3 regions of the Blautia sp. NSJ-175 genome follow, and region 2 is predicted to be linked to each of the others. Evidence: predicted binding sites of a transcription regulator. Region 2 holds the regulator's gene; each other region holds the start of a gene.
What was found. Region 2 encodes Rex, which represses fermentation and respiration genes when NADH is low (regulators of the CRP and FNR family bind a similar motif). Its sites were predicted from a motif close to ATTGTTAANTANTTAACAAT; they were not measured.

Region 1: MUB35_RS19285 (oxidoreductase) is a predicted target of Rex. The motif match lies at 4,226-4,245, and genes of this name have one in related genera.
Region 3: MUB35_RS20260 (phosphoenolpyruvate carboxykinase (ATP)) is a predicted target of Rex. The motif match lies at 2,027-2,046, and genes of this name have one in related genera.

The regions. Positions count from the first base shown of each region.
Region 1 covers NZ_JALIFQ010000013.1:57,773-65,492, reverse strand. Annotated here, with positions in the region: gene MUB35_RS19300 (hypothetical protein) at 1-416, shown strand, start outside; gene MUB35_RS31045 (GNAT family N-acetyltransferase) at 377-706, shown strand; gene MUB35_RS19290 (MFS transporter) at 1,007-2,191, opposite strand; gene MUB35_RS19285 (oxidoreductase) at 2,246-4,189, opposite strand; gene MUB35_RS19280 (LysR family transcriptional regulator) at 4,378-5,316, shown strand; gene MUB35_RS19275 (TIGR03960 family B12-binding radical SAM protein) at 5,545-7,404, shown strand; gene MUB35_RS19270 (TIGR03936 family radical SAM-associated protein) at 7,394-7,720, shown strand, end outside.
Region 2 covers NZ_JALIFQ010000020.1:59,800-67,519, reverse strand. Annotated here, with positions in the region: gene MUB35_RS23765 (TetR/AcrR family transcriptional regulator) at 1-608, shown strand, start outside; gene MUB35_RS23760 (ABC transporter ATP-binding protein) at 595-1,494, shown strand; gene MUB35_RS23755 (ABC transporter permease subunit) at 1,491-2,288, shown strand; gene MUB35_RS23750 (ABC-F family ATP-binding cassette domain-containing protein) at 2,351-4,258, opposite strand; gene MUB35_RS23745 (redox-sensing transcriptional repressor Rex) at 4,431-5,075, shown strand; gene MUB35_RS23740 (bifunctional ADP-dependent NAD(P)H-hydrate dehydratase/NAD(P)H-hydrate epimerase) at 5,175-6,677, shown strand; gene alr (alanine racemase) at 6,674-7,720, shown strand, end outside.
Region 3 covers NZ_JALIFQ010000014.1:92,758-100,477, reverse strand. Annotated here, with positions in the region: gene MUB35_RS20265 (HD domain-containing protein) at 1-173, opposite strand, end outside; gene MUB35_RS20260 (phosphoenolpyruvate carboxykinase (ATP)) at 278-1,969, opposite strand; gene thrC (threonine synthase) at 2,092-3,579, opposite strand; gene MUB35_RS20250 (cell wall hydrolase) at 3,601-4,431, opposite strand; gene MUB35_RS20245 (hypothetical protein) at 4,683-5,579, opposite strand; gene MUB35_RS20240 (hypothetical protein) at 5,724-6,320, opposite strand; gene MUB35_RS20235 (2-isopropylmalate synthase) at 6,543-7,720, opposite strand, start outside.

The DNA of each region.
Region 1 (7,720 bases), on a different contig from region 2:
GTCTGCCGCATCATATCTCATCCCACCATCCTCAGATGCCGATACATGACAGGGCAGCGCAATTTGCTCCGTTTGCAGCTCTCAGTGGACATGAAGACGCTATTTGGGAGACGGCAAGACGGACAGAAGAAAGAATGGAGCTGGATGAGGATGCAAAGGCTGTTTTGGACGAAAAAATGGCAATGTTACAGATACTGCTTCCCAGACAACCACAGATAACCGTGACTTATTTTAAGCCGGACGAAAAAAAGAGCGGTGGCTCCTATATTACGGTAACCGGGAATATAAAGAAGATAGACGAGTATGAGGATACCATAATGCTGGTTGATGGTTTGAAGATTTTTGTGAAAGAGATATGTAATATCGAAGGGGATATATTCACCGGGAAACTGCCGAAAACGCACAACATACGCTGAAAGAAATTATAAATGAAAGTCTTGAAGAAACTAAAAAATTTTACTATGAAAGATATGCAGCAAAATATGAATTACCACAAGCATACGCATACGCCATTTGCCTTAAAAGTGATAACCTTCCGATCGGTTATATTAAAGTTGATATGGAAGAACATCACGACTTTGGTTATGGACTCCGAAAGGAATTTTGGCATCAGGGAATTGTGTCAGAGGCGGCGAAAGCTGTTATTGAGCAGGTAAAAAAGACGGTCTTCCCTATATCACGGCAACTCATGACAGGAAAAATCTGAGAAGCGGAAAGGTTATGCAAAAAGTGGGCATGAAATATTGTTATTCGTATGAAGAACGGTGGCAGCCCAAAAATATTCCCGTAATATTTAGAATGTACCAATTAAATTTTAACGGCAATGAGGATTTTGTATATAAAAAGTATTGGGATATGTATGAAAATCATTTCATTGAAGAATTGTAAACGGACCGCGTAATACAAAGCCCGGCTTTTCGGGATTAAGAGTTAGAATTTTCGTTAATAACTGCCGGACCAGGAAAGATTCCGGCAGTTGGTGTAAGATCCATTCTTGTTTTATACTTTATATTGTTTTCTTATTTCCGGCGAATCCAATCACCGTAAATGCCACTGCCAGTACAAGTAATATAATAATAGAGAACAGCATGGCTCCCTGTGTTCCGGATAGTTTCCCGGAAGCTGCAAAGGCTGCGCCGCCGGCTGTCACCAGGTACGGGCACACGGTCATACCTGCATTCTGCATGCAGGTGGCAATGGAAACTGCCATACCGGAAGAAGCCTGTGGAACCGCTCCGCCTGCGCCGTTTAAGATGCACGGCATACAGATGGAGAAGGCAAGTCCGCAGATAAACGCGCCCAGATAGGACATGGGAAGGTTAGCGGCAAATGTCATGATTAGGAAGGATAATGACAGTACCACACAGCCAACGGTAAGCGTAAGTTTCTTGAATATATCTGCAATTTTGCCGAAAATAAATCCCATAACAAATCCGCCAAGGGCGAAACATGCCAGTGAATAACCGGCTGCCACCGTGTCACCCAGACCTTGTTCCGTGATGAGGGAGGACGCAAAGTTGGCATATGTCTGTGCACCGGACATATAGACAAAGAACGCCGCGCACCATACCCACATCATAGCGGTAGGCCGAAATTTCCCCTTTTCACCGGAAGAACTTGTCTTAACCGGCTGCTTGTAGGGGATACAGGTGACAGCGGCTATCAGGGATACTATTGCGATGAGATGAACTAAAAACGCAATATTCCAGCTGATTCTGCCCAGGTTGCCTGATACCAATGAAAAGAAGATCGCACCGAGCATCTGGAATGCGGTCATATTCCCCATGACTTTCGCCCTCTCGGCCGGGTCTTCAAAATTCTCAATAACCAGTGCCGGACAGAGGGACTGGACGATTCCCACGCCTACGCCGAAGATAAGGCGCATGACAAGGATCAGCCCCAGACTGTCCATAAAGTAAGGCAGAACTCCCCCCACAAGCCAGAAGAGAACGCCTGCAATCATCAATGTCTTTTTCGGGACAAAATCCATCAGTTTTCCTGTAACCAATGTGACCAGTATAACCACCAGACAGGGCGCGGAAATCAGATATGCGACAACTTTTGTCTGGCCTGCCTCGGGGAAGGCTGCGGCAATACTTGCAATATTGCTTGCCACAGCGATAGCCCCCATCATCAGGATGGCACACAGGTAAATGGCGGTTTTCACCCTTCGGTTGCTGCCTTTTTCCATAATGTTAATCCTTTCATGTTCCAATATGGAGTAGTTAAGTCATAAATCGAGTCTTTAAATATCAATTGCCCGGTAATAACCCGTAGTGACAGCTTCCACAACACGTCCTGCCTTGATACAGTCACCTGTTTCAAATACACGCGGTGCTGCATTGTAAAAGCTTTCGGCAGTTTTTCGGTCAGCTCTCATTCCGGCTGCCAGCAGGATGTTGTCTGCGGGGATAACAAGCTCGCCCTCAGGAGTCTGGCATACAAGGCCTTTGTCAGTGATTGCCTTTGCAGTGGTGTTCACATGGATCTTGATGTTGCTGTCGCGCATATAAATCTTCATGGCATTTTTGTGCATGAAATAGGAATCTGCTGCCCAGTCCTCTTTCATTTCTACGATCGTTACGTCTTTGCCGAGTCCGTCCAGGTAAATGGCGCATTCGGAACCGACAAGTCCTCCGCCGAGGATGACAACCTTCTGTCCAAGGGCCGGTTCCGGCTGATGAAGAGCGGTAAGCCCCACAACTTTTTCATTGTCAATTCCCGGAATCGGCGGAACAATGGGTTTGGCACCGATGGCAGTGATGATAACGTCAGCATTTTCTGCGGCTGCCTGCTCTGCGGTCAACTCTGTGTTCAGGCGTACATCCACACCTGATTTGGCAAGGCGGCCTTCCAGTACTTTGACAAAATTATACATATCCTGTTTAAATGGTATGTACTGCTCGGAGAGAAGCTGTCCTCCGAGACGGCTGTTTTTCTCGTAAAGGGTGACAGAATGTCCCCGTCCTGCGGCTGTGATGGCCGCTTCCATACCGCCGGGGCCACCGCCCACTACGATGACTTTCTTCGGTGTTGTAGGCGGAAAGGCATGTTTGTGTTCCAGCTCATTGCCGACAACCGGATTGAAAGCGCAGCAGAAGGTTCTGTTTGTCAGGTAGTTGTAGAAGCAGGTGAAGCAGCGGCAGCAGCGGGTGATGTCGTCTTTGTTGCCGGAAAATGCTTTTTCCGGGAAGTAGGGGTCACAGATGGACTGACGGGCAATCTCTATGATATCCGCTTTGCCTGTGGCGATGATTTCCTCCATCATATCCGGGTCGTTGAGGCCGCCCAGGGTAGCCACCGGTGTCTTGACGTGCTTCTTGATCTCTGCGGCCAGATATACGTTGCAGCCGTGCTCAATGAACATGGACGGATGTGTACGCACAAATACTTCCGGGTCTTCGTGAACGCCGGCGGATACATGGATAATGTCAACTTTGCCGTCTATGGCTTTTGCCATCTCGATTCCTTCTTCGATACCGTATCCGCCTTTGGTAAACTCGGCACCGCTCATACGGAATTCGATGGGGAAATCAGGACCTACGGCTTCCCTTACTTTTTCAATGACAAGAAGAGAAAAACGCATACGGTTTTCCAGGCTGCCGCCCCATCTGTCTGTTCTGTGGTTCATAGCCGGGGAGCTGAACTGTCCAAGGAGCCAGCCGTGTCCGCCGTGAATCAGTACCATATCGAATCCGGCTTCCTTTACCAGTTTGGCAGCCTGACCAAAGCAGTCGGCAACTCTGTAGATGTCTTCTTCCGTCATGCTGCGGACCGGATGTCCTTCTCCGTTGATCTCGTCGTTGGGGCCGATATTGACACCTTCTGCGCTTCCATGGCCCCGGGCATTGGCGAATTTGCCGCCGTGGGCAAGTTCCATAACGGCATTGCAGTTATGGCGGTGCATGGCGTTAGCAGCTTCCTTCAGGGAGGGAAGCGACATAACATCGTAGAGCTTGACTTCCTTCGTGTGGGAACGTCCGATGGCATCCACGATGCCAAGACCAATGGCAACCCCTGCCAGGCCGCCGCGGGCACGGTTCTCGTGAAATGCGATTTCTTCCTTGCGCATATTACAGTCAGAGTCTAATTCGGGATTAGACATGGGAGCGCCCAGGATTCTGTTCTTGAATGTCAGGTTGTTGATGGTGATTGGGCTGGCAAGATGCGGATAATACTTGTTTTTCATTGAGAAACCTCCTTAGTTTCGTTTACGTTTGTTTGATAAGTTAAATATATAACAAATTCCGCGATTGAAAAAGAAGAAAAAACATTGTACTATTACAAGGAAAAGGTTGTAGTGGTAAAGGGAGCCTCAATATCTTTTCCGGCAGAGCGTTAGAGGCATTCTTTCTGATTTAGACAGGAGATTAGGACATGACATTCAGGCAAATGGAGTTATTCGTAGCGGTATGTGAATATAAGAGCATTAATAAGACATCTGCGGCGTATCATATTTCGCAGCAGGGGATATCAAAGACCATCCGGGAAGTGGAGGAGGAGCTTGGTTGTGTGCTTCTGAACCGGGATATTAACGGTGTGTCGCCGACAAGGTTTGGGACGTATTTTCTGAATGAGTGCCGTATTATTCTGGAGAGGAAGAATTATGTGTGCTCCCATATCACGCAGATTGAGGATATGCCGCAGGAAACGATTTATCTGGGTATGGCATTCGGGGTGGTTTCTTCGCTGCCTTACCGGCTGATAGGGGATTTTGAAAGGCTGCATCCCCATGTGAAGATCGAGTATTCAGACCATACGGATTACTATCTGGAAAGTCTTGCGAAGAAGGATGAATATGATTTTTGTATCACGACGGGAGTGGTGGATAGGGAGAGGCTTTCATCGGAGCTGTTGTTTCAGGAGGGCGTGTATCTGTGTATACCGTGTATCCATGAATTGTATGAAAAAGAAAAGATTACCATGGAGAATTTGAAAGGGCAGAGATATGCCATGTTCAGCACGCAGTTTCATATCCGCCATAATTTTGACACTGCCTGCAGGAATGCGGGCTTTGAGCCGGAGATAGTGATTGCGTCCAGTGATTTTAATTCGCTGAAAGAAATTGCCCAGCACAATAATCTTCTGTTTGTGGTTCCGGGCCATACGATTCGGCCGGATGATGCCAGGCTTCGGTATGAGAAGTTCCCTGATGACAGATTTACCTGGGATGTGAATTTTGTTAAGAAAAATAATAAAGTGCTGACAGAGAATATGATGGCATTTTACCGTTATCTGAAAGAACAATTTCCGAAAAAAAATGTGCCCCCTTTGGGGGAGGAATCTCCGGTAAGTAATCTCCCTGCGGATTGTTGATGATTCCGGTGTTTTGCCTGCACAGACCAAATTTTACTTGAAGTTCTTCCTCAAACTGCGTATAATTGAACAAGCATGCATCACAGTGATACAAATTGTGTTTGTGAGGCAGCATTCATATGGACAGTATACTGCATGGAGCTATAATTGTGTCGGCCTGTGTTGAGATGTGGGCTGAAGGAATAGTTTGATATTGTGTATATTTATAAAAAATATCAAGGAGAAATAATGAGAAAATTAGCTTTAAGTGATGAAATATTACTAAAAATCGAGAAACCCGCCCGCTACATTGGTAATGAGGTAAACTCGGTAAATAAGAACAAAGATGAGGTGGATATACGTTTTGCCATGTGTTTCCCGGATGTGTATGAAATCGGAATGTCCCATCTGGGAATACAGATATTATATGATATGTTTAATAAAAGAGAGGATGTATGGTGTGAACGTGTCTACTCTCCATGGCCGGATTTAGATGCGGTTATGCGCAAAAAGCAGATTCCGTTATTTGCGCTGGAATCCCAGGATCCCATAAAGGACTTTGATTTTCTCGGCATAACCATCCAGTACGAGATGTGTTATACGAACATTCTGCAGATTCTGGATCTGAGCCATATGCCCCTTCGCGCGAAAGACAGAGGGGAAGAATACCCCATCGTCATAGGCGGAGGTCCTTGTACCTATAACCCGGAACCGCTGGCCGAGTTCTTTGATGTGTTCTATATCGGTGAGGGCGAAACGGTTTTTGATGAATTTCTGGACATCTATAAGGAATATAAAAAAGTTGGAAAAAGCAAAAAAGAATTTTTAGAACGTGCTGCCGAAATACCGGGTATTTATGTTCCGGCATTTTATGACGCGTCGTACCATGAGGATGGGACACTTGCGTCCTTTACCCCCAATAATCCGCATGCCAAAGAGATAATTGAAAAACAGGTTGTCATGAACCTCTCAGATGTCTGTTATCCGGAAAAACCGGTGGTGCCGTTTATCAAGGCCACACAGGACCGTGTTACCCTGGAAATCCAGAGGGGATGTATCCGGGGATGTCGTTTCTGCCAGGCAGGGATGATTTACAGACCGACCAGGGAGCGCGATGTGGAATTCCTGAAAAAGACGGCCCAGGCTATGCTTGAAAGTACCGGGCATGAAGAAATTTCCCTGAGTTCCCTAAGCTCCAGTGATTATTCCAAACTGCCGGAATTGATAGATTATCTGATTCAGGAGTGTTCCGCAAGAAATGTGAACATCTCCCTTCCTTCCCTGCGTATTGACGCCTTTTCTCTGGATGTTATGAGCAAGGTTCAGGATATCAAGAAGAGCAGTCTGACTTTTGCCCCGGAGGCGGGAACACAGCGTATGCGCGATGTGATCAATAAAGGACTGACAGAGGAAGTTATCTTAAACGGTGCGGCAGAAGCATTTGCGGGAGGCTGGACCAGAGTGAAGCTGTATTTTATGCTGGGACTCCCCACGGAGACAGAGGAGGATATGAAAGGCATTGCCCATCTTGCTGAAGAAGTCGCCAAGAAATATTATGAAATACCAAAAGAACAGCGCCGGGGCAGATGCCAGATCGTAGCCAGTACGTCCTTTTTCGTGCCGAAACCGTTTACCCCTTTCCAGTGGGCTTCCATGTGCCGCAAAGAGGAGTATCTGGCAAAAGCAAAAGTTGTGAAAGATGAGATCCGTGCGCAGCTAAACCAGAAGAGTATCAAATACAATTACCATGAGGCAGATGTCACGGTGCTGGAAGGGATTTTGGCAAGGGGTGACAGACGTATCTGTGATGTTCTGGAGCTGGCCTACAAAAACGGGGCTGTTTTTGATGCATGGTCCGAATATTTCCGTTATGATATCTGGATGAAGGCCTTTGAAGAACTGGGCATTGATCCGGAATTTTATACGCTTCGTGAGCGTCCGGCTGATGAATTGTTCCCCTGGGACTTTATTCACGCGGGGGTAGCAAAAAAATTCCTTCTAAAAGAATGGGAGAGAGCAAAAGAGGGAGTTGTGACACCAAACTGCCGGGTAAAATGTTCCGGCTGCGGAGCAGCTTCTTATAAAGGAGGTGTCTGCATTGAAGGTTAGAGTGAAATTTGCAAAAGAAGGGGCCATGAAATTTATCGGTCATCTGGATATCATGCGGTATTTCCAGAAAGCTGTAAAACGCGCAGGACTGGATGCGGCATTTTCAGAAGGATACAGTCCTCACATGATCATGTCCTTTGCCTCACCTCTGGGTGTGGGGATAACCAGCACAGGTGAATACTTTGATTTAGAGCTTAAGAGTGCCTCTTCATCAGAAGAAATGGTAAAAAGGCTGAATGATGCCATGGTGGAGGGAATGCGCATTTTAAGCATCCGCCAGGTAGAAGAAGGCAAGGCGGGAAAGGCCATGTCTCTT
Region 2 (7,720 bases):
ATGCAGCACTGGAAGTGTTTGGCACCAATGAATACAAACGGGCATCCACAGACCTGATCGCTGCAAAGGCAGGCATCTCAAAAGGGCTGCTGTTTTACTATTTTAAAAATAAGAAAGAGCTGTATATGTACATATTTGAGTATGTCATGGAGAAGGTAGGACCGCGCCTTTTAGACCGGCACTTTTTTGAAATAACGGATTATTTTGAGCTGCTGGCCTATGCAGCAGACAAAAAAGCCCGTATCCTCTCCAGTTTTCCCTTTCTTATGGAGTTCAGTGTCCGGGCATTTTTTACATCCAGGGAGGACGTATCGGAAGATATGAACTCTTTTATGAAAAACCAGATGGATACCATGTTCGTGGATTATTTCAAGAATGTAGATATGACTAAATTCAGGGAGGACATAGATCCCAAAGAAATACTGAACATGCTTCTCTGGCTCACTGACGGATATCTGCACCAGAGAATGTTTTATACCGATACGGTGGATGCGGATGAATTGATGCGTCAATTCAGAAAATGGTCAGAAATGCTGAAGCGGATCGCATACAAAGAAGAGTATCTAACCGAAATGGTTGGAAGGAGGCAAAAAAATGAACGTGATTGAAATCAGTCATATTACGAAAGACTATGGGCAGAACCGCGGCGTTTTTGATGTTAGTTTTTCTGTAAAACAGGGAGAGGTACTGGGGTTTTTAGGGCCAAACGGTGCCGGTAAGACAACCACGATCCGGCAGTTGATGGGATTCATCAAACCGGATAAGGGCAGACTGTCCATTCTGGATATGGACTGCTTCAAAGAGTCGGATAAGATCCAGACATCTCTTGGGTATCTGCCGGGAGAGATCGCTTTTATTGATTCGATGACAGGGATGGAGTTTATCCGCTTTGTGGCTAAAATGAAAAATATGAGAGATATGGGCCGGGCACAGGAACTGATGAAGATGTTTGACTTGAACGCGTCCGGCAAACTGAAGAAAATGTCAAAGGGCATGAAGCAGAAGATAGGAATCGTCTGTGCCTTTATGAACCCGCTGGCCAGCATCCTGATCCTGGATGAACCCACCAGCGGACTAGACCCTCTGATGCAGAACCGTTTTGTGGAGCTGATCCTTTCCGAGAAGAAAAAGGGAAAGACCATTTTGATGTCTTCTCATATGTTTGAGGAAATTGAGCGCACCTGTGACCGCGCTGCCATTATCCGAGACGGACGGCTGGTTGCAGTGGAGGAGATGGAGAAACTGAAAGAGGGGCGGCAGAAGGTGATTGATATCACCTTCCGGGAGGCGGATATGGCAGAGGCATTCGCTGCCGCATTCCCGGAGGCAGTCTATCAGCCCGGCAGTAAAACGGTAACGGCCAAGGTTGGAAAAAACCTGGATGCCTTTATCAAAAAAGCAGGCGCCTATACGGTCACGGATTTCGACGTGCGCACACAGAGCCTGGAAGAGTTCTTCATGCATTTCTACGGAGAGGGGGCAGCAAAATCATGAATGCTACACTGTTTAAAAAAGAGATCAAATCCAACTGGCTGCTGCTCGTCATTTTTCTTGTAGTGCTCAGTGTATACGGAAGTATGATCACCATGATGTTTAACCCCGAGATGGGAGACAGCCTGAAAATGATGGCTGACAGTATGCCGGATCTGTTTGCGGCATTCGGCATGGCTGACGTGGGCCAGACGCTGCTGGAATTTGTATCCGGATATTTATACGGAATGCTGTATGTGGCCTTCCCCGGGGTATTTATCATTATCCTATCCAACAGACTGGTATCCAGATATGTAGATAACGGTTCCATGGCCTACCTGCTGGCGGTACCACAGAAACGATGGAAGATCATGCTGACTCAGTGTGTCTTCATGCTGACCTGCCTGGTTGTCATGGTGGTATATGTGACCTGCCTGATTCTTGCTTTCAGTGAGGCGCTTTTTCCGGGAGAGATGGAGACAGGTGCTTTCCTTCGGATCAATGTGGGATTATTGGGTATCCTTGTATTTTTCGGCGGGACATGTTTCTGTGCATCCTGCTGCAGCAATGAGACAAAGACTTCCTCCGCGGTCAGCACAACCGTGGTGGTATATTCCATTCTCGTGCAGATGATATCACAGGTGGGGGATAAATTCGAGAAAGTAAAATACGCCACCCCCATAACCCTCTTTGATATTGACGGGCTGGCTGCAGGTGACGGGAAGGCGTGGATCATGTGCGGCATTTTGTATCTGGCAGGAATCCTGCTTATGGGAATAGGGATCATACGGTTCAGCAAACGGGATCTGCCTTTGTAAGAGATGGAATCGCAGACGGCCGAAGGATAGCAGCCGGATATAAAAAACGGGAGGAGCAGGCATTATGCCAGCTCTTCCCATTTTTCATACAGTTCTTCCAGCTTTTCTGCAATCTCAGCTTTTTCATTGGCAAGCCGGACGCATTCAGCCACATTGACGGCAACTTCAGGCTTTTCCATCTCACTGTCGATCTCTTTGTCCCTGGTTTCCAGGCGTTCAATCTCTGCCTCTGTCTTCTTCAGATCATTTTCACGCTTTCTCTGGCGTGCCTGTTCTTCTTTGCGCTGTTTCCAGTCCAGTTTCGTGGCGGATACGGATTCCGCAGCCTGTTCCTCCTCAAGGCCCGGCGCATAGATGCGGGTGAGCTCCTCCCTCTTCTCCATGTAATAATCATAGTTGCCGATATAGTTTACCATACTCTGGTTGGTCAGCTCCAGGATCCTGGTGGCGGTACGGTTGATAAAGTAACGGTCATGGGATACATACAGCACCGTACCCGTATAATTGCGCAGGGCCTCCTCCAGGATCTCCTTTGACATAATGTCAAGATGGTTGGTAGGCTCATCCAGGATCAGGAAATTGGCTTCTGAGAGCATGAGCTTTGCCAGGGATACGCGGCCCCGTTCCCCGCCGCTTAAGGATGCGATCTTTTTAAAGACATCATCCCCGGTAAAGAGAAAGGCAGCCAGCAGATTGCGGATCTCCGTGTTGGTGAGCTTGGGAAAATCATCCGAAATCTCCTCGAAGATGGTTTTTTCCATATGCAGCACGTGGTGCTCCTGGTCATAGTAGCCGATGTGTACTTTACTTCCCAGATGGAAGACGCCGGCGTCGGCCGGGACCAGCTCGTTCAGTATTTTGAGTATCGTCGTTTTTCCGGTTCCGTTATTCCCGATGATGGCCACACGCTCCCCGCGTTTGATGGAAAAGTTCAGATCAGAAAACAGCGGGAGGGAGGGAAAGGATTTAGAGAGATGTTCCACGGTCAGCACATCCATGCCGCTCTCTATGCGGGGCTTCAGGTAAATACGCATGGACGCGTTTACCTCAGTCGGTTTTTCTATGACTTCAATCTTATCCAGCATCTTTTCCCGGCTCTCAGCCCGCTTAATGGACTTTTCCCGGTTGAACTGCTTTAATTTGGCAATGACTTCCTCCTGGTGTTTGATCTCCTGCTGCTGATTGAGGTAGGCCTGGTAGGCATCTCTGCGAAGCTGGGCCTTTTTCTCACTGTAGGCGGAATAGTTTCCGCTGAAGGAGCTTACCTTTCCGTTGTCAATATCAATCACCTTGGTCACGATCCTGTCCAGAAAATACCGGTCGTGGGATACGATAAGGACAGCTCCCGGATAATTCAAAAGGTACGTCTCCAGCCAGGAGATGGAGTCCATATCCAGATGGTTGGTAGGCTCATCCAGAAGGATGATATCCGGTTTTGACAGCAGCAGACGGCCAAGGGCCACACGGGTTTTCTGGCCTCCTGACAGGGTGGAGATTTCTTTTTCAAAGTCACTCTCCGGAAAGCCGAGTCCCTTCAGTACGCCCACAAGCTCACTTTTATACGCATAGCCGTTCTCCATCTCAAACTCATGGGTCAGCCGGGAATACGTCTCCATCAGGCGGTCCAGCTCCTCCCCTTGGGCGTGCTTCATCTGTTTTTCGGTTCTGCGCATATGAAGCTCCATATCCAGAATATGCTGTTTGACCTGGAGCAGAGAGTCATAGATGGTGAGCGCGCTGTCCAACTCCTGATGCTGGGCCAGATAGCCGATGGTCCTGCCCCTTGATAAGATTACCTCTCCGCTGTCCGCGGGAATCTCCTGCATGATGATGCGCAGCAGTGTGGATTTTCCTGCTCCGTTGATGCCCACCAGGGCGGCTTTTTCGCGTTCTTCTATATGGAAGGAGGCATCATGGATCAGATTCATGCCTCCGAACGATTTTTCAATGTTTTGACATGCCAGTATCATTTTATACGAATCTCCTTTATCTTTTGGTTCACCCTTCCTATTATATCGGAAATTCAGAATTTGACAACAGATAAAAACAACAATAACTGGAATTGTATTTGACTTTATTTTAACAATTATATATAATATTCCTATATGAAACAGAAAACTTAGACATAAGGAGGGTAAAGTCGTGGACGAAAAATGCATATCAAAAGCAGTCATCAGAAGACTTCCCCGATATTACAGATATTTAGGAGAACTTTTGGAAGATGGTGTGGAACGTATTTCCTCAAACGAGCTGAGCAGCAAGATGCGCGTGACCGCATCCCAGATTCGCCAGGACCTGAACAATTTCGGAGGATTCGGGCAGCAGGGATACGGCTATAATGTGCAGTACCTGTATACAGAGATCGCCAAGATCCTGGGGCTCGACAGGACCCACAACATGATCATCATCGGAGCCGGCAATCTGGGACAGGCACTGGCCAATTATGTACAGTTTGAAAAGCGCGGATTTAAAGTGGTGGGTATATTTGATGTGAATCCGGTTCTGAAAGGTATCTCTATCCGTGGGAACGAAATTCTTATGATGGATGAACTTCCCCAGTATCTGAAGGATAATGATGTTCAGATAGCAGCGCTGACTCTGCCTAAGAATAACGCGGAGGAGACAGCCAACCTGCTGGTGGAAAACGGAATCAAAGCCATCTGGAATTTCGCACATCTGGATCTGGAGGTCCCGGAGGATGTCATCGTGGAAAATGTACACCTTTCTGAGAGCCTCATGCGATTGTCTTATAACCTGAATTGTTATGTGACCGAACATAAAAAGTAAGAAAAGGCTGCTGCGGAATTTTTGCGGCGGCCTTTTGCTCTGCAGGAAGGTTTGACAGACTTCCCTGATTCATACCGGAATAAGAGAGGAGTGTATGATATGAAACAAATCGTAACCGGCGGACAGATGAAGCTATTGGATGAATACACGATCCACGAGATCGGGGTTCCCTCCCTGGTACTTATGGAGCGGGCAGCTCTGAGTGTCTGTCAGGCACTTCGGGAGGAAAATTTTCCTCTGAAAAGAGTTCTGGTGCTCTGCGGTACCGGAAATAACGGTGCGGACGGCGTAGCGGTGGCCCGTATGCTCCATATGACAGGTGTCTCGGCAGATATCTGTATACTTGGAAAAAAGGACCATTATACAGAAGAAATGAGAAAGCAAGTGAAAATTGCAGAAAATTATCATATATCCTTTGTCAAGAATGCAGTACCTGCTGAATATACTACTATAGTAGATGCTGTCTTTGGTGTAGGTCTGTCCAGGGAAGTGGGCGGAAAATACAGGGACACCATCGAAGCTCTGAACCGGTCAGGGGCAAAGGTCATGGCAGTGGACATTCCATCAGGTATCAGTGCTGATACGGGGAAAGTGCTGGGCTGCGCAGTGAAGGCTGATGTGACAGTCACCTTTGCTTATGAGAAGGCAGGTCTTTTATTCTACCCGGGCGCATCCTGCGCGGGCAAGGTAAGGACGGCTGATATCGGAATCTACAGGCTGCCTCAGAATGATTTTGAACTGTCCATACAGAGCTGTGAGGAGAAGGATCTGTGCCGGATTCCGGCGAGAAAGCCGGACGGGAACAAAGGAACTTTCGGGAAAATATTCCTGGCAGCCGGCAGCCGGGATATAAGCGGCGCGGCATATCTCTCCGCCTGTGCGGCTCTTAGGGCCGGCGCAGGCATGATAAAGGTACATACCAGGGAAGAGAACCGTCAGGCACTGACCACAATGCTGCCGGAGGCCATGTACAGCTTTTATGACGATGAAGAGATCCGAAAAGAACAGATCCGGGAAGGGCTTGCATGGGCTGATGTGATCGGGGTAGGACCGGGACTCGGCACAGGACAGCAGGCGGAAGATATTTTGTATACCATACTGGCGGAGGGCAGAAAACCTCTGCTGATCGACGCGGACGGCCTGAATCTGCTGGCCGGCAGAATGGAAGTGCTGTCCCAGTATCCGGCACCGGTCCTTGTGACACCGCATCTGGGTGAGTTTTCCAGAATCTCCGGGGTATCTGTGGAGGAGTGGAAGGAAGCGCCTCTTTACCTGACAAAACGTTTTGCCGGGAAATATCACCTGACAGTCGTGTGTAAAGATTCACGTACCGTCATTTCCGACGGCGGCGAGGAGATATTTATCAACACCTCCGGCAACAGCGGTATGGCAACAGCGGGAAGCGGGGACGTGCTCTTTGGCATCCTCATGGGATTTTTGTCCCAGGGACTTTCAGCCAGGGAGGCGGCAGCTCTCGGCGTTTATTTCCACGGTATGGCAGGGGATATGGCCGCCGCCCAAAAAGGTGAGTACAGCATGATTGCCGGGGATATCATTACACAGACAGCGGAGATCTTGAAGAAAAGAGGAGCAGTTTTATGAAGACACCAAACAGGATTTACGTTTCCATAGATTTGGATGCGGTTTCCTATAATCTGGAAAATATGAAGAAGAATATCCATGAGGACACGAAGATCATAGCCGTACTCAAAGCGGACGGCTATGGACACGGAGCGCTTCCCATTGCCGAACACATAGAATCACTGCCCTATATTTGGGGATTTGCAGTGGCCTGTGTGGAAGAGGGACTTGCTCTTCGGGAGGGCGGCATCAAAAAGCCTGTTCTGATCCTTGGATATACCTTCCTGGAAGATTACGAGACGATTATCAAGAACGATTTCCGTCCAACCGTTTTTACCGGTAAGATGGCTGAGGATTTATCGGACACGGCAAAGCGGCTGAACAAAACAGTAAAGATACATATTAAGCTGGATACAGGCATGACCCGTATCGGCTATCGCGACTTACAGCATGATGTACCGGAGATTCTGAAGATTGCAGAGATGCCCGGCCTTGAAGTAGAAGGTCTGTTCACACATTTTGCCAGAGCCGATGAGACGGACAGGGAACCGGCGTATGTGCAGCTTGAGAGATACCTGAAATTTGTCCATGCACTGGAGGAGAAGGGGCTGCATGTGCCTCTGAAGCACTGTTCCAACAGCGCAGGTATCATCCGTATTCCCGAGGCGAACATGGATGCAGTGAGGGCAGGCATTATTCTGTACGGCCTGTATCCATCCGACCAGGTGGAAAAGGAGCCGGTGCCTTTAAAACCGGTTATGGCTCTCAAAAGCAGAGTTGTATACATAAAGACAGTGGAACCCGGCGTGGAGATCAGTTACGGCGGTACCTTTGTCACAACACGCCCGACCAGGGTGGCCACGATTCCCGTGGGGTATGCGGACGGGTACTGCAGAGGGCTGTCGGGCAGGGGCAGCGTGCTGATACGAAGCAGGCGCGCGCCTATTATCGGACGCGTCTGTATGGATCAGTTCATGGCAGATGTGACAGATATTCCGGAAGCGGAAGAGTTAGATGAAGTGACCTTGATCGGAAGAGACGGGCAGGAGTGCATCACAATGGAG
Region 3 (7,720 bases), on a different contig from region 2:
AGAAGAGCCAGTTCGTGGTCTTCCTTGGAAATCTTCTCTTCCCTGCAGATATAGTCCGCTGCATCCAGGACGCAGAAGGTATGGACCTCCTTCAGCATGATCTTATCGTCGCTTCTGTCGTAATGATTGAGATATTGCCGGAAACTTTCTTTTGCATATTCCAAATCCATCATATATTTTCTCCGCTGCCCGAGGACCTTTGAATATCTCCGGGTATGAAACAGGAAAACGGACCGCCATCACTGACGGTCCGCAAGATTTCTATTACAAGACTGAATTATTTCAGCTCTTCAACAACTTTCTGGATTGCCTCTAAAGCGTCAGCAGGAAGTTTGTCATATCCATCTTTCTTTGTCTCAAAAGCTTTGATCTCATTGACACGGTCATTCATACGAGCTCTGAGCTGATCAACGTAGCTTGCATCATTCATATCCGGAACGAATCCTTCCCAATCGAAGATTTCGATATCGGAGAACGGTCCCCAAGGTTTGAAGTCTGCTTTCTTCTCTACGATTGCTTCCAGGATACCTAAAGTATCTTTCGGCTGTACTTTCTTGCCCATGAAATCGCCTGTGTTGATGATGTAGCAGTCTACATTTTTCTCTTCAACCAGTTTTTTGAATTTCTCGTAGTCATCAGCTAACGGATATGTTCTGAACGGGTTAGCGTAAGGAACAACAACCAGCTTATTCGGGTCAACGCCCGGTGCAAGACGCTCTGCTGAAGAACGTTTTGTAGCCAGAGTAGCGCCCATTACAGATGCTAAAGAAGCACCTTTTAATTTCACTACCGGCGGAATGGTCGGGTCTTTCATGATCCAGAAGATTGCGTTAACCGGCTCGTCGATCTTGTCAACGCGGTTCGGTGCCCACAGTTTGGATTTGATCGCACGTCCGTTACCATTTCTGATATCTTCTGTTACAAGCTGGATGTTTCCATCCTCGTCTAATGTAGCAGAGTTATTCATAGATGTCAGAAGGAACTTGTTGTCATCGCATCCTGCAGGATAATCCTGAGTTTTATCGAAGTATGTAGGCTCTAACGCTACGGAAGCACAAGTATCTGTGTTGATGATGAATGCATCATCATGCAGAACCTTGATCTCGTATTTGCCATTGTGTTTTGCATGTGTGATGGTAGATTTACCTGATCCTGACAGACCGTATACAGAAGCAACGTATTTGGAGCCGTCAGCCAGTGTGTATTCTTTCTGTCCGCCGTGGCATGCTGCATAACCATTTCTGTTGGCAATTGCCCAAGCCATGGTAAGAGTACCTTTTTTGTGCTCACCGAAGTATCTCATACCAAGGATACAAGCACAGTTCTGGTCTGTGTTGAAGTAGCACAGAGTCTGCGGATCGCTTAAGCAGCTGAAGTCAACGCCCGGACGGCTTGCAGGTGCCCACTGAGGATCTGAGAAGATAAAAATATCTGCTTCTTTTCCGCCGCCTACAGGCTGGGAATTTTTATACATTTTTACATAGTCATCAGACATATACTGGAAGTTCAGCATCCAGGAGTACATGATGTTCTCTTCGCCTTCCGGAATCAGCAGGTGAGCTTTTACCATGAATTCCGGGTCCAGACCTACATATACCTCTGCATGGTACATGGTTTTCCAGCGGGCTTCATAAATAGCATCCATAGCCACTTTGTCAAGAGCCGCGCAGTCAACACCTGGTTCTCCGGCAATACGGCGTGCTGCTGCATAACGTCCTGTGATAGCACCATCGTTGAATAATAAAACTTTAGCATCTCTCTCAAGACCAAACTCTTCGCCTCTATAAACAGGCATATCTGTAACGACTGTTCCAGGTGAGTTCTTCGCTAATTCATATGCCTCTTTTAATGTGTTAACCTTAACAACATTGTTGCCATAGAATGCTGCTTCAATAATGGAACGAGTTTTGCTGAAGCCAGTTTTGCCTGCTCCAATCTCGTTGATTGGGTAATATGCTTTTGTTGACATATGGTTTCCTCCTTAATCTTATCTCAAAGTCAATTTATTATCTCATGTTAGTTTTTAAAAGTCAATACTTTAACAATGTATTTTCTTGACGATTTTTTTACATTTTATAGAATTTTTATTTTTTAAATTCCGAGCACATTTTTTACTGCTGCAGGCATATCAGGAACGTCCACCACGGTATCGTGCAGAACAGGGGCTGTACGGATCTCCTCAATGGCATTGGGAACCTTCACATTTGCAATTTTGGACAATTCATCCACCAGCTCGAAATCACCCATGGCATCATATTTGCTGTCAATGGCGTTCATGACGCTTCTTGTGAATTTAAACGGACTGGCTGTGGAGGCGATGACCGTCTTGGTCTCATCTCCGGTCTCATCTGTGTATTTTCCGTAAACACAGGCAGCAACCGCTGTATGGGTGTCAATCACGTAGCCTGTATCCTCATAAAGAGCCTTTATAGCCTGGGCAGTCTCCTCCTCTGTAGCAAAATTGCCATAGAAATCAGCAAGCTGGCCGCGCATTTCCTCTGTGATCTGATAGGTTCCGCCCTTGGTAAGCTGCTCCATCATCTCCCGGTTTTTGTCCGCATTTTCCCCTGCAATGCGGTAAATAAGCCTTTCCAGGTTGCTGGATATAAGGATATCCATGGATGGAGAGGAGGTCAGAATGAAGTCACGGTTCCTATCATAGCTTCCGGTAGAGAAAAAGTCAAAGAGAACTTTGTTCTCATTGGAGGCACAGATCAATTTATCGATCGGCAGGCCCATATTCTTGGCATAATAAGCTGCCAGGATGTTTCCGAAGTTTCCGGTGGGCACTGTTACGTTAATTTTTTCACCATCTTTTATCTCACCGTTCTTGAAAAGGTTCACGTAAGCGTAAACATAGTACACCACCTGAGGCACCAGACGGCCGATATTGATGGAGTTGGCAGAAGAGAACTGGAAGCCTGCCTTGTCAAGCTCCTCCTCCATGGCCTTGTCATTGAACATTTTTTTCACTGCGGTCTGGGCATCATCAAAATTGCCTGTGATTCCCACCACATATGTATTATTTCCCTTCTGTGTCACCATCTGTTTTTCCTGGATGGGGCTGACACCATTCTTGGGATAAAAGACAATGATCCTTGTACCGGGCACATCTGCGAAACCGGCCATAGCTGCTTTACCTGTATCGCCTGATGTGGCAGTGAGGATAACGATCTCATTTTTTACATGATTTTTCTTTGCGGAGGTGGTCAAAAGATGGGGCAGGATGGAAAGTGCCATATCCTTGAACGCTATGGTCGCTCCGTGAAACAGCTCCAGATAATATGCGCCGCCTGCCTTTACCAGAGGGGCGATCTCCTCTGTATCGAATTTGGAATCATAGGCTCTGGCAATACATGCCTTTAACTCTTCCTCTGTAAAATCGGTCAGAAAACGGCTCATAACCTCATAAGCGATCTCCTGGTAAGTCATCTCTGCCAATTTTTCCATGGGAATATCCAGCCTGGGAATACTTGTGGGTACGAACAGTCCGCCGTCCTTTGAGAGTCCTTTTAAAATTGCCTCGGATGCCTTTACGCATTCCCCTGTTCCTCTTGTGCTCTTGTACAAAATCTCCATCTTTTTTAAGTCCTTTCTTCTTTACGGATACGTGAAAAAGTCATGTACCCCATATTGGAATAAAAATTTTAAATCCTCTTTAAACCATTTAATATTGTGCTGTTCCGCATAAGCCTCTTCCATGAAGAACAGTGCACCCTGGGAGTAATCCTCCCCGTCTATCGCCCGGTTGACCGCTTCTCTGGTCCCCTCTGAAACGGTGACCGTATCGATTCTGCCGTCAACCGTAGGAGAAAACTGGGGACTTCCGTCCGAATTCTCCCACACCACATCGTGAATACTGTTGGGAAAATCAGGGCTTTTCACCCGGTTGAAGATCACATTTGCCACCAAAATACGGCCTTTGATATCCTCTCCGCCGGCTTCCGCCTCCACAATTTTAAGAAGCGTCTCATAATCCTGGTCCGTCATCCTGAGGAGACTCTCAGAAGCGCCGATGGAATGATTCTCCAGTTCAGCCACACTGCTGGCTGTCTCTTCACTGAAATCAAAATGTGATTCCTGCACCTTTTTTCCTGTTCTCTGCCCTACCAGCACAGCCTCACAGGAGGTGCCGAGCCGATGTACTTCGCTCTGGGTATCCTGACTTATCAGTACGCCTGAAATAATTGCGTCCAGACCGTACAGCTGTTCTTCCTCTGGCTCATCCTTATCGTTAGGCGGATCTTTGTCGTCACTCACAGATGCATATACATTATTTTTCCCGCCTGCATGAAGCCCATGGAAGGTGAATGCCACGGCAGCGATCACCACTGCCCCTGTCATAACCAGCGCACAGGTTCTCCGGCTCTTTTTAGATATCTTCCGGATCAAAAATAAAAATCCGGCCGCAATCGTACGAATAATGTCCATACCTTTTTCCTTTGCCTGTTTTCTTATCTCGAATAGACACCAGTGATACCTCTCAGTTCCGTTTCTGATGTCATGAATTATATGGATTATAAAATAATTGGGCAATGGAAGTCAATAAGCCGGGGCGTCTTTTAGCTAATCTTCACAATATTATCTTATTTATTGATGGTTATTTTATACACTTTTTCGTGCTTTTTTCCTCTATTTCACTAAAATGTGGAAATATCTGTATCTTCTTTTATTCTATCTGCTTATGATATCCAGGCCGCACCCAGACGGTAAGTTCCGGCGCCGTCCTCAAATGTCCCTTCGCAGGAGTCATACCCGATAGCACCAAGACCGGAACGCCATTTTTCCACATCAAACCGGAAACTGTCATTTTTTATCTGTCCTGCTTTTATGGTTATCAGAATTCCTTCCGGAAAATCCAGGTTTTCTTTATCGATCAAACCTTCCTCCGTCAGTTCCTCCCAAGTGGACAGCATTACATCTATATGTCCACTTCCGCCGTCAGGCAGGCTTTCCTGTGCATTTGTCAAATAGGACCAAAAAAGATATCGAAGGGCCTCCTTCTCCTGTTTGGAAAGGTTCTCTTCCTTTGTCAGATCAAGAGCCGCTATGGTGATCTTATCATTCAGTGCCGTGTCTGCGCCGTAGACTGCCTTCAGGATGTCAAGATACAGGCCGACCACATCATTTTGCTGTTCCAGAACGCGGACTTTGTGAACGCCTGTGATTCCCAGCGGATAACGCTCCACAGAAGTGCTGTCAGCGGCTGCGGAAAGCGCGATGCGCATTCCCGGCCGGAGTGCCTTTGCTTCTAATTCCGTTCCTTCTTGGTCATAAAACAGGACATCACTTGTGCCAAAGTCGGCCAGTCCACCATTTTCTTCCCCATCCTGTAAAAACAGTATGGTGTTCTCATCTGCTGTGATCACTTTCCCGGTGATCTCAAACTCCCGGGCAGCCGGTTCGTTGTCCTCCCGGGATGTATTTCCCACCTCTGAAGACACATTTCCCCTCGGTTCGGTCCTTTTATCACCGCCACTTTGTCTCTGTATGGAGGAACACCCTGTAAGCAGTACCAGACATAATGCCAATGTGTAAAGAAAAATACCGCCTCTCTTCTTTTCCTTTATTTTTTTCATATCATTTCACCTCATTTTCTGAAATACACAGCAATCGTTACCCTTCTTTTTATAAGTGTCCGCTGAGTCCTGTTTTGTTGCATATGTGCGAAAATGATGTTAAAAATGATGGCATAAAAATTGATCTCTCAATTTTGAAAATGCTTATTTTGATTCATTTATCTGAGATGCCATTTCATCCAAAGTAAAAACTTGGTATTCCTCTTCCTCTGTGCCGGTATCTCCCCTTGTCTCTATACTTTTGCGGTAATCACAGAATGTTTTTACTTCTGCAAAATACCCCTCCTCTGTTTCCATATACTCTCCTTCCGGCCCGTTTATTCTGGCATACGTCCCATCCGTATTGTAATATGCAGACTTCTGAAGAAAATAAATACTTTTCTGACCTGTTTCCAGCATTATATCATCTTGCTCTATCTGCAGCACATAAATGTGTTTTAGTGCTTCATCACTGTACTGTTCATATTTTTGACGGCAGCTTCTCCTCTCATCCTTTGTTCTGAAAGAATCAATATAATCCTTTACGGATGCATACCCCTGATCTTTTATCATTTTAATTTTTGTTCCTTTTTTATAATTTTCCTTGAAAGACTGCAGAATTTTAATATCCGCTTTTGTGCGGCACACACCATCCCCGGCAATATAATAGCTTATACCTGCTGTCTCAGCATAAACGACCACATCACTTTCTCTGGCCAGTGACGGAATGTCTGGATAAGAATGCATATATTCGTAAAACATTCCATCCTCACAGGATACAATGGTGTCCTTTGTTATCTCTTCTGTGTTTATCTCTAATTTTCTTTCCCCGCTGCATGCTGTAAGGCATATGGAGCATAGTATCAGCAGCAATAATCCTTTTATTATATTTATTCCCCCTCTGTACCCGCCTGATTTCACTGTATTTATAAAGAAACAGGACTGAACAAATACCCTTCGATATTCATTCAGCCCTGTTGATATTTATCTGTTATTAATAGCTGTCACCAGCGCGTCGATGGATGCCCTGATGATATCAGGATCCACTCCTGCGCCCCAGGCAAGACTGCCGTCCGGTTTGCGGATTCCCACATAGGCAATGGCCTTGGAACTGGAACTCTGCTCCAATGCATGTTCCTGATATGTTATCAGATCATACTGGAACCCGTATTCCTTTTTCAATGCGTTGCTGACTGCGTTGAGACGTCCGTTTCCGGCTGCCTCTATCGTCACCTCACGTCCGTTAAAACTGGATGTCACCTGTGTGGTGATGCCGCCGTCCTTCTGCTGGAAATGAACACTGTGGATTTTCAGAGGAGAGGTAACGTTCTCAAATGTCTTTTTGAACAGCTCGAAAATCTGCTCAGGCAGCAGTTCCTTCTGTGTATGATCTGAGACAGCCTTGGCTGTATATCCCATGGCCTCCCGCATCTTAGCCGGCAGGTTCAGGCCGTATTTTGTTTCCAGAATATAACCTACACCGCCTTTGCCGGACTGGCTGTTAATACGGATAACGTCTGCGTCATAGTTTCTTCCCACATCTTTCGGATCAATGGGCAGATAGGGAACAGTCCAGTGTTCCGGTTTCTTTTCATCCAGCCAGTGCATGCCTTTTGCAATGGCATCCTGATGGGAACCGGAGAAAGCTGCGAAAACCAGCGCGCCGCAGTATGGGCTTCTCTCGCTTATTTTCATTCCTGTGAACTCTTCGTATTTTTCACAGATTGCACTCATATTGGTAAAGTCCAGATTCGGTTCAACACCCTGGGAATACATATTCAAGGCCAGGGTAATGATGTCCACATTACCGGTTCTCTCGCCGTTTCCGAAAAGTGTTCCCTCAATACGGTCAGCTCCTGCTAAAAGTCCCATCTCAGAATCAGCCACACCACATCCTCTGTCGTTGTGCGGATGAAGGGATACGATCACGTTTTCTCTGTATTTCAGGTTCTCACACATATATTCTATCTGACTTGCGTATACATGGGGCATGGAATGCTCCACTGTTACAGGCAGGTTGATGATTGGCTTTCTGTCGGCTGTGGGCTGCCAGATGTCAAGCACTGCGTTGCATACCTCAAGCGCATATTCCGGTTCAGTTCCTGTAAAGCTCTCCGGACTGTACTCGAAGCGGTAATTCTCTCCTGCTTCCTCTGTGAGCT